DNA from 2 places in the Streptomyces sp. 4F14 genome. Region 2 is predicted to be linked to the other one. Evidence: riboswitches for the same ligand, from Rfam matches in the RefSeq annotation. Region 2 holds a riboswitch; the other holds the start of a gene.
What was found. A riboswitch is a leader RNA that binds a small molecule or an ion and turns the genes downstream of it on or off. The one in region 2 is predicted to bind cobalamin.

Region 1: it holds a riboswitch for cobalamin, as region 2 does, so the genes downstream of both, cobN (cobaltochelatase subunit CobN) here and ACLZOT_RS09940 (ribonucleoside-diphosphate reductase subunit alpha) in region 2, are expected to answer to the same signal.

What each region holds. Positions count from the first base shown of each region.
Region 1 covers NZ_JBLRVY010000001.1:486,050-490,152, forward strand. Annotated here, with positions in the region: gene ACLZOT_RS01980 (precorrin-2 C(20)-methyltransferase) at 1-216, opposite strand, end outside; gene ACLZOT_RS01985 (precorrin-8X methylmutase) at 213-857, opposite strand; gene cobG (precorrin-3B synthase) at 854-2,074, opposite strand; cobalamin riboswitch at 2,120-2,257, shown strand; gene cobN (cobaltochelatase subunit CobN) at 2,291-4,103, shown strand, end outside.
Region 2 covers NZ_JBLRVY010000005.1:107,042-111,144, reverse strand. Annotated here, with positions in the region: gene mctP (monocarboxylate uptake permease MctP) at 1-1,215, shown strand, start outside; cobalamin riboswitch at 1,483-1,621, shown strand; gene ACLZOT_RS09940 (ribonucleoside-diphosphate reductase subunit alpha) at 1,754-4,103, shown strand, end outside.

The DNA.
Region 1 (4,103 bases), on a different contig from region 2:
GTGGTCGGTGGTCTCCGTCGTGACGGGGTAGACCAGCGGCTCCTCGACGTGGTCGGCACGGAGGTGCTTGGCCGCGATCGAGCGCGCGATGGACCGGCCGTGCCGTGCGCTGTGGTAGGCGACCACATCGGCCTCGGCGATGACCTCGACGGCCCGCACGGTCATCAACGACGGGTCGCCGGGGCCGAGTCCGACGCCGTACAGCTTCCCGCTCACTCTTCCTCGCTCGCGATCGCGTTGAGCGCGGCGGCGGCGATGGCACTGCCACCGCGCCGGCCGCGCACCACCAGGTACTCCAGGCCGGAGGGGTGGGCGGCGAGCGCGTCCTTGGACTCGGCGGCGCCCACGAAACCCACGGGGACGCCGATGACGGCGGCCGGGCGGGGCGCCCCCTCCTCGATCATCTCCAGCAGCCGGAACAGCGCGGTCGGCGCGTTCCCGACGGCGACGACCGCACCCTCCAGCCGGTCCCGCCACAGTTCGAGGGCGGCGGCACTGCGCGTGGTGCCCAGCTTCGCGGCGAGCGCGGGGACGGCCGGGTCGGAGAGCGTGCACAGCACGTCGTTGGCGGCGGGAAGCCGCTTGCGCGTCACGCCGCTGGCCACCATCTGGACGTCGGTGAAGATCGGCGCCCCCGCGCGCAGGGCCTCGCGGGCGCGCGCCACCACGTCCGGCGTGTACGCCAGGTCCCGGACGAGGTCGGTCATCCCGCAGGCGTGGATCATCCGGACCGCGACCTGGGAGACGTCGGCGGGCAGCCCCGCGAGGTCCGCCTCCGCGCGGATGGTGGCGAACGACTGGCGGTAGATCGCCGCGCCGTCCTTCTCGTACTCGAACACCGTGCTCCTACGGGTCATGCGTGACGGGCCGCCGCCACATCGGCGGCGAGGGTGGACAGGGAGGACGGCGTCCCGGCGATCCGGTAGCCGCCGCCGGGGACGGCGAGGACATCGACGTGGTCGCCGCTCGGCCGGCCGCAGCGGCGCTCGCAGCCGGACCAGTGCACGGGGAGCCCGCCGCCGGTCGCCAGACAGGCCGCGGCGTCGGTACGGACGTCCGCGTGCGCCTTCGCGCAGCCGGGCCGGCCGATGCAGGCGCCGACGCCGGACCAGGGGGAGCCGGGGCCGGTGACCAGGCCCACGGCGTCGAGGCCGGTGAGCCGGCCGACCGGGACCGACGGGAGGACGACCCCGCGCCAGGGCGTCAGCCGCAGTTCGCCGGACGCGGTGTCCGTGAGGGCGTCCCACTGTGTGGCGGTGAGCCGGCCCATCGGCGCGAGGACGGACAGGCTCGCCGTGCCGTCCGGTGCGCGGACCACGCCGAGTTCCGGTGCACCGGACCGAGGCCACGCGGGACGCGCCACCTCACCCAGGCGCAGGATCAACTCCTCACCTCTGCCGGGGAGTTCGGACACCCGCCAGACCCGTCCGCCGCTCACCTCGACGAAGGCCTCGGCCACGCCCACCGCGACCCGCGCGGCGTCCCCGGCCGGCACGGACACGGCGTCCGGCGACGCCCCGACCCGCACCCACGCGGTCCCGTCCGGCGCGGCCAGCACGGTCACGTCGGCGCCGAGCGCCGCCACGTCCCCGCGCCCGTCGTCCAGCGCGAACAGGAACCGCCCGGACAGCCCGGCCGCCGTGGGGCTCGCGCACAGCAGCGCGTCCACCTCCCGCAGCCACGGCCGTACCTCGGCGAGGCCGCGTCCGTCGAGGCCGGACAGCGGGGAGGCGACGACGTTGCGGACGCGTTCGTGCGGCCACGACGGCAGCAGCCCGGCGGTCTCCAGACGGTCCGCCAGCTCGCCGCCGCCATCGGGGGCGAGGCCACGGAGCTGAACGTTTCCGCGCGAGGTCAAGTGCAGCTCGCCGTCGCCGAGTTCGCGCGCGGCGAGGCCGAGGGTCCGGGCCTGGCCGGTGGTCAGGACCCCGCCGGGAATCCGGACGCGGGCGAGCGCGCCATCGTCCGCCGCGTGCAGGCGCAGCGCACCGGGACAGGCGTCGCCGCGGCCCCGGGAGACCGCTGTGGCCTGGGACGACGGACGGAAGGTTGGCGTGGGCACGGCCGTGAGCATACCGACCATCACACCGGCCTGTATGCCCCGCCCTCTTCCCTCGACCCTTACTATGCCTCTCGGTGGATCATGAGGGTCCGCCACCGCCCGAGGGAGGAAGCCGGTGCGAGTCCGGCACGGTCCCGCCACTGTGAACCCGGCCACCGGGTCAGTCAGGAACTCCCGCCGTCCAGTTCGCACCCGGGGCGTGGACACCCCGAGGAAGGCAGACGCCGCATGATCCTGCTCCTGTCGACGTCCGACACCGACCTGCTCAGCGCCCGCGCCGCAGGCGGCCCGGTCCCCTACCGGTACGCCAACCCCGCCCGCCTCCCCCTCGACGACCTGCCCGCGCTCCTCGACGGCGCCGACCTCGTCGTCGTCCGTCTCCTCGGCGGGCTGCGCGCCTGGCAGGACGGCCTCGACCTGCTCCTCGCCGACGGCCGCCCGGTCGTCGTCCTCACCGGCGAACAGGCCCCCGACGCCCAGCTGATGGCCGCCTCCACGATCCCCGTCGGCATCGCCGCCGAGGCGCACGCCTACCTCGCGCACGGCGGCCCCGCCAACCTGGAGCAGCTCGCCCGGTTCCTGTCCGACACGGTCCTGCTGACCGGCCACGGCTTCGACTCCCCGGCGCCCGCGCCGAGCTGGGGACCGCTGGAACGCGAGCCCCGCACGGCCGAGGGCCCGACGGTCGCCGTGCTCTACTACCGCGCCCACCACATGAGCGGCAACACCGGCTTCGTGCACGCCCTGTGCGACGCGGTCGAGGAGGCGGGTGCCCGCGCGCTGCCGCTGTACGTCGCCTCGCTGCGGTCCCCGGAACCCGAGCTGATCTCCGTCCTCGGCGCCGCCGACGCCATCGTCACGACCGTCCTCGCGGCCGGCGGCACCCGCCCCGCCGAGGCGTCCGCGGGCGGCGACGACGAGTCCTGGGACGCGGGCGCGCTCACCTCCCTCGACGTACCGATCCTCCAGGCCCTGTGCCTCACCGGCTCGCGCGCCGCCTGGGAGGAGAACGACGAGGGCGTCTCCCCGCTCGACGCGGCCAGCCAGATCGCCGTACCCGAGTTCGACGGCCGCCTGATCACCGTCCCGTTCTCCTTCAAGGAGATCGACGCCGACGGCCTGCCCGCGTACGTCGCCGACCCCGAGCGCGCGGCCCGCGTCGCCGGGATCGCCGTACGGCACGCTCTGTTGAAGCACATCCCGGCCGCCGGGAAGCGGGTCGCGCTGGTGCTGTCGGCGTACCCGACCAAGCACTCCCGCATCGGCAACGCGGTCGGCCTCGACACCCCGGCCAGCGCGATCGCGCTGCTGCGCAGGCTGCGGGCGGAGGGGTACGTCTTCGACGACGTCCCCGGCATGGCCTCCGGTGACGGGGACGAGCTGATCCGGGCGCTCATCGAGGCGGGCGGGCACGACCAGGACTGGCTGACCGAGGAGCAGCTCGCGCGCAACCCGGTGCGGATCCCGGCGGCCGACTACCGGCGCTGGTTCGCCTCGCTGCCGGGGGAGTTGAGGGCGGCGGTCGAGGAGAAGTGGGGGCCGGCGCCGGGGGAGATGTTCGTCGACCGCAGCGCCAACCCGGAAGGCGACATCGTCCTCGCGGCGCTGCGCTTCGGGAACCTCCTGGTCCTCATCCAGCCGCCGCGCGGCTTCGGCGAGAACCCCATCGCGATCTACCACGACCCCGATCTCCCGCCCTCCCACCACTACCTGGCCGCCTACCGCTGGATCGCCGCCGCCCAGGACGACGGCGGTTTCGGCGCCGACGCGATGATCCACCTCGGCAAGCACGGCAACCTGGAGTGGCTCCCCGGCAAGAACGCGGGCCTGTCCGCCGCCTGCGGCCCCGACGCCGCGCTCGGCGACCTCCCGCTGATCTACCCCTTCCTCGTCAACGACCCCGGCGAGGGCACCCAGGCCAAACGCCGCGTCCACGCCACCCTCGTCGACCACCTCGTCCCGCCGATGGCCCGCGCCGACTCCTACGGCGACATCGCGCGCCTGGAACAACTCCTCGACGAACACGCCCAGATCGCCGCCA
Region 2 (4,103 bases):
CTCACCGGGATCCTCGCGACGATGCCGTACATCGCGCTCCAGCTCGTCGGCATCCAGGCGGTGCTGGACGTCATGGGCGTCGGGGGCGGCGAGGACACGAACTGGTTCGTCAAGGACCTGCCGCTGCTGATCGCCTTCGGTGTGCTGGCCGCGTACACGTACTCCTCGGGGCTGCGGGCGCCGGCGCTGATCGCGTTCGTCAAGGACACGCTGATCTACATCGTGATCACCGTGGCGATCATCTACATCCCGATCAAGCTGGGCGGGTTCGACGACATCTTCGCCTCGGCGAGCGAGAAGTACACCGCTGCCAAGGCGGGCGGGCTCGTTCCGGCCGAGGCGGGCCAATGGACGTACGCCACGCTCGCGCTGGGCTCCGCGCTCGCCCTGTTCATGTACCCGCACTCGATCACCGCGACGCTCTCCTCCAAGAACCGTGAGGTGATCCGTCGCAACACCACGATCCTGCCGCTGTATTCCCTGATGCTCGGGCTGCTCGCGCTCCTCGGCTTCATGGCCATCGCCGCGAAGGTCGACACCCACGGCAACAACCAGCTGGCCATCCCCCAGCTGTTCGAGGACATGTTCCCCGACTGGTTCGCGGGCGTGGCGTTCGCGGCGATCGGTATCGGGGCCCTCGTCCCGGCAGCGATCATGTCCATCGCGGCGGCCAACCTCTTCACCCGGAACATCTACAAGGACTTCCTGAAGCCGGACGCCACGCCGGAGCAGGAGACGAAGATCTCCAAACTGGTCTCGCTCCTGGTGAAGGTCGGCGCCCTGGTCTTCGTCCTGACGATGGACAAGACCACCGCGATCAACTTCCAGCTCCTGGGCGGCATCTGGATCCTCCAGACCTTCCCGGCCCTCGTCGGCGGCCTCTTCACCCGCTGGTTCCACCGCTGGGCGCTGCTGGCCGGCTGGGCGGTCGGCATGGTCTACGGCACGATCGCCGCGTACGGCGTCGCCTCCCCCACCCAGAAACACTTCGGCGGCTCCAACGACAAGATCCCCGGCATCGGTGAGATGGGCTACATCGGCCTCACAGCCTTCGTCCTGAACGTGGCGGTGACGGTGGCCCTCACGTTCGTCCTACGCGCCGCCAAAGCCCCGGACGGGGTGGACGAGACGAGCCCGTCGGACTACACGGCGGACGCGGGCGACCCCGGGGTCCAGACGGAACTTCCCCCGGCGACTTCGGGAGCGGCCCACTAGCTCGACACTCCCTGCCGTCTGGCGGCTGCGGCACCACCGTGGTTGCTCGCGCAGTTCCCCGCGCCCCTGGAAGATGCGCTGCCGCGCACTTCCAGGGGCGCGGGGCTGTATCTGATAGCGGCTCCGCCGCGGGGCGCGAGCAACCACGACGCACCCGCAGACCGCCACCGACAGCACCCCCACCCCCTGCCCGGCATCACAGTTCCCACCCACAAGTTGACGCTCCGAAGCCGACGCGACACAACATCTGGGGGTGACCTGACAGCCCGGCACTAGATGTATGCTCATGCTCGCTGTCGCCGCAGGGGAATCCGGTGGGAATCCGGAACTGTCCCGCAACGGTGTACTTGTGCGTATACGCGCACGGGAGTCAGTCCGAGGACCTGTCGGCAGCAAGCGCCAGCCGTGCCAAGGGACGGCTCGGTGTGCCCTGACGTCCGGGCCTCGCGGAGTGGGCCGGGGACGCGTACGCGCTGTGCGTCCGTGCTGCCCCCTGCCCTCCCGCGAAGGCCCCTTGCCGAGCGAGGGAGAGCCTCACGTGACCATCGCGCCAGCCGAACCGGCTTCAGAGGTCCAGGCGGTCGAGACCGAGAACGACGGTCCCGGTACCGCGCTGCTGCGGACCCTGACGGAGCTGACCGCCGACCTGCCCGACGCGGACCCCGGCCGGGTCGCCGCCGCGGCTCTGCGGGGCCGTTCCGCGCGTGCGGACGAGGCCGAGCTGCGCGAGCTGGCCACGGAGGCCGCCGCGGGCCTGATCGCGGAGGACCCGGCGTACTCCCGCCTCGCGGCCCGCCTGCTGACGATCAGCATCCGCGCCGAGGCCGCCTCGCAGAGTGTGACGACGTTCACGGAGTCGATCTCCGTGGGCCACCGCGAGGGCCTGATCGCGGACCGCACGGCGGAGTTCGCGCGGATCCACGCCACGTACCTGGACGGCCTGATCGACCCGGCCGCCGACGACCGCTTCGGCTACTTCGGCCTGCGCACCCTGCACAGCCGGTACCTGCTGCGCCACCCGATCACCCGCAAGGTGATCGAGACGCCCCAGCACTTCCTGCTCCGGGTCGCCTCGGGCTTGGCCGAGGACGACACCGTCCGCGCCCTGGACGAGGTCTCCGCCCTGTACGGCCTGATGAGCCGCCTGGACTACCTCCCGTCCTCCCCCACGCTGTTCAACTCGGGCACCCGGCACCCCCAGATGTCGTCCTGCTACCTCCTGGACTCCCCCAAGGACGAGCTGGACTCGATCTACGACCGCTACCACCAGGTCGCCCGCCTCTCGAAGCACGCCGGCGGCATCGGCCTCTCGTACTCCCGCATCCGCTCCCGGGGTTCGCTGATCCGCGGCACGAACGGACACTCCAACGGCATCGTGCCGTTCCTGAAGACGCTGGACGCGAGTGTCGCGGCCGTGAACCAGGGCGGGCGGCGCAAGGGCGCGGCGGCGGTGTACCTGGAGACCTGGCACTCCGACATCGAGGAGTTCCTGGAGCTGCGGGACAACACGGGCGAGGACGCCCGCCGTACGCACAACCTGAACCTGGCGCACTGGATCCCGGACGAGTTCATGCGCCGCGTGAACGCCGACCAGGAGTGGTCGCTGTTCTCGCCCTCGGACGTGCCCGAGCTGGTCGACCTGTGGGGCGACGAGTTCGACGCGGCGTACCGCAAGGCCGAGGCCGAGGGGCTCGCCAAGAAGACGATCCCGGCGCGGGACCTGTACGGCCGGATGATGCGCACCCTCGCGCAGACCGGCAACGGCTGGATGACGTTCAAGGACGCCGCGAACCGTACGGCGAACCAGACCGCCGAGGCGGGCCACGTCGTCCACTCCTCCAACCTCTGCACGGAGATCCTGGAGGTCACCGACGACGGGGAGACGGCCGTCTGCAACCTGGGTTCGGTGAACCTGGGCGCGTTCGTCACCGGTTCGGACATCGACTGGGACCGGCTGGACGAGACCGTCCGCACCGCCGTGACCTTCCTCGACCGGGTCGTCGACATCAACTTCTACCCGACCGAGCAGGCGGGCCGCTCCAACTCGAAGTGGCGGCCGGTGGGCCTGGGCGCGATGGGCCTCCAGGACGTCTTCTTCAAGCTGCGGATCCCCTTCGACTCGGCCGAGGCCAAGGCGCTCTCCACCCGGATCGCCGAGCGGATCATGCTCGCCGCGTACGAGGCGTCCGCCGACCTCGCCGAGCGCTCCGGCCCCCTCCCCGCCTGGGAGAAGACCCGTACGGCCCGTGGCGTGCTGCACCCCGACCACTTCGGCGTCGAGTTCACCTGGCCGGAGCGGTGGGCGGCCCTGCGCGAGCGCATCGCGTCGACCGGGCTGCGCAACTCGCTGCTCCTCGCCATCGCGCCGACCGCGACCATCGCGTCCATCGCCGGTGTGTACGAGTGCATCGAGCCGCAGGTCTCCAACCTGTTCAAGCGCGAGACGCTGTCCGGCGAGTTCCTCCAGGTCAACTCGTACCTGGTGCAGGACCTCAAGGACCTCGGCGTGTGGGACGCCCGTACCCGTGAGGCGCTGCGCGAGGCCAACGGCTCGGTGCAGGACTTCGTCTGGATCCCGGAGGACGTCCGCGCGCTGTACCGCACGGCGTGGGAGATCCCGCAGCGCGGTCTGATCGACATGGCGGCGGCCCGTACGCCGTACCTCGACCAGGCGCAGTCCCTGAACCTGTTCCTGGAGACGCCGACCATCGGCAAGCTCTCCTCGATGTACGCGTACGCCTGGAAGTCCGGGCTGAAGACGACGTACTACCTGCGCTCGCGCCCGGCGACGAGGATCGCCCGCGCGGCCCAGGCTTCTGTCCCGGTGCAGGCCACCCCCGACCCCGACGCGGTCGCCTGCTCCCTCGAAAACCCCGAGTCCTGCGAGG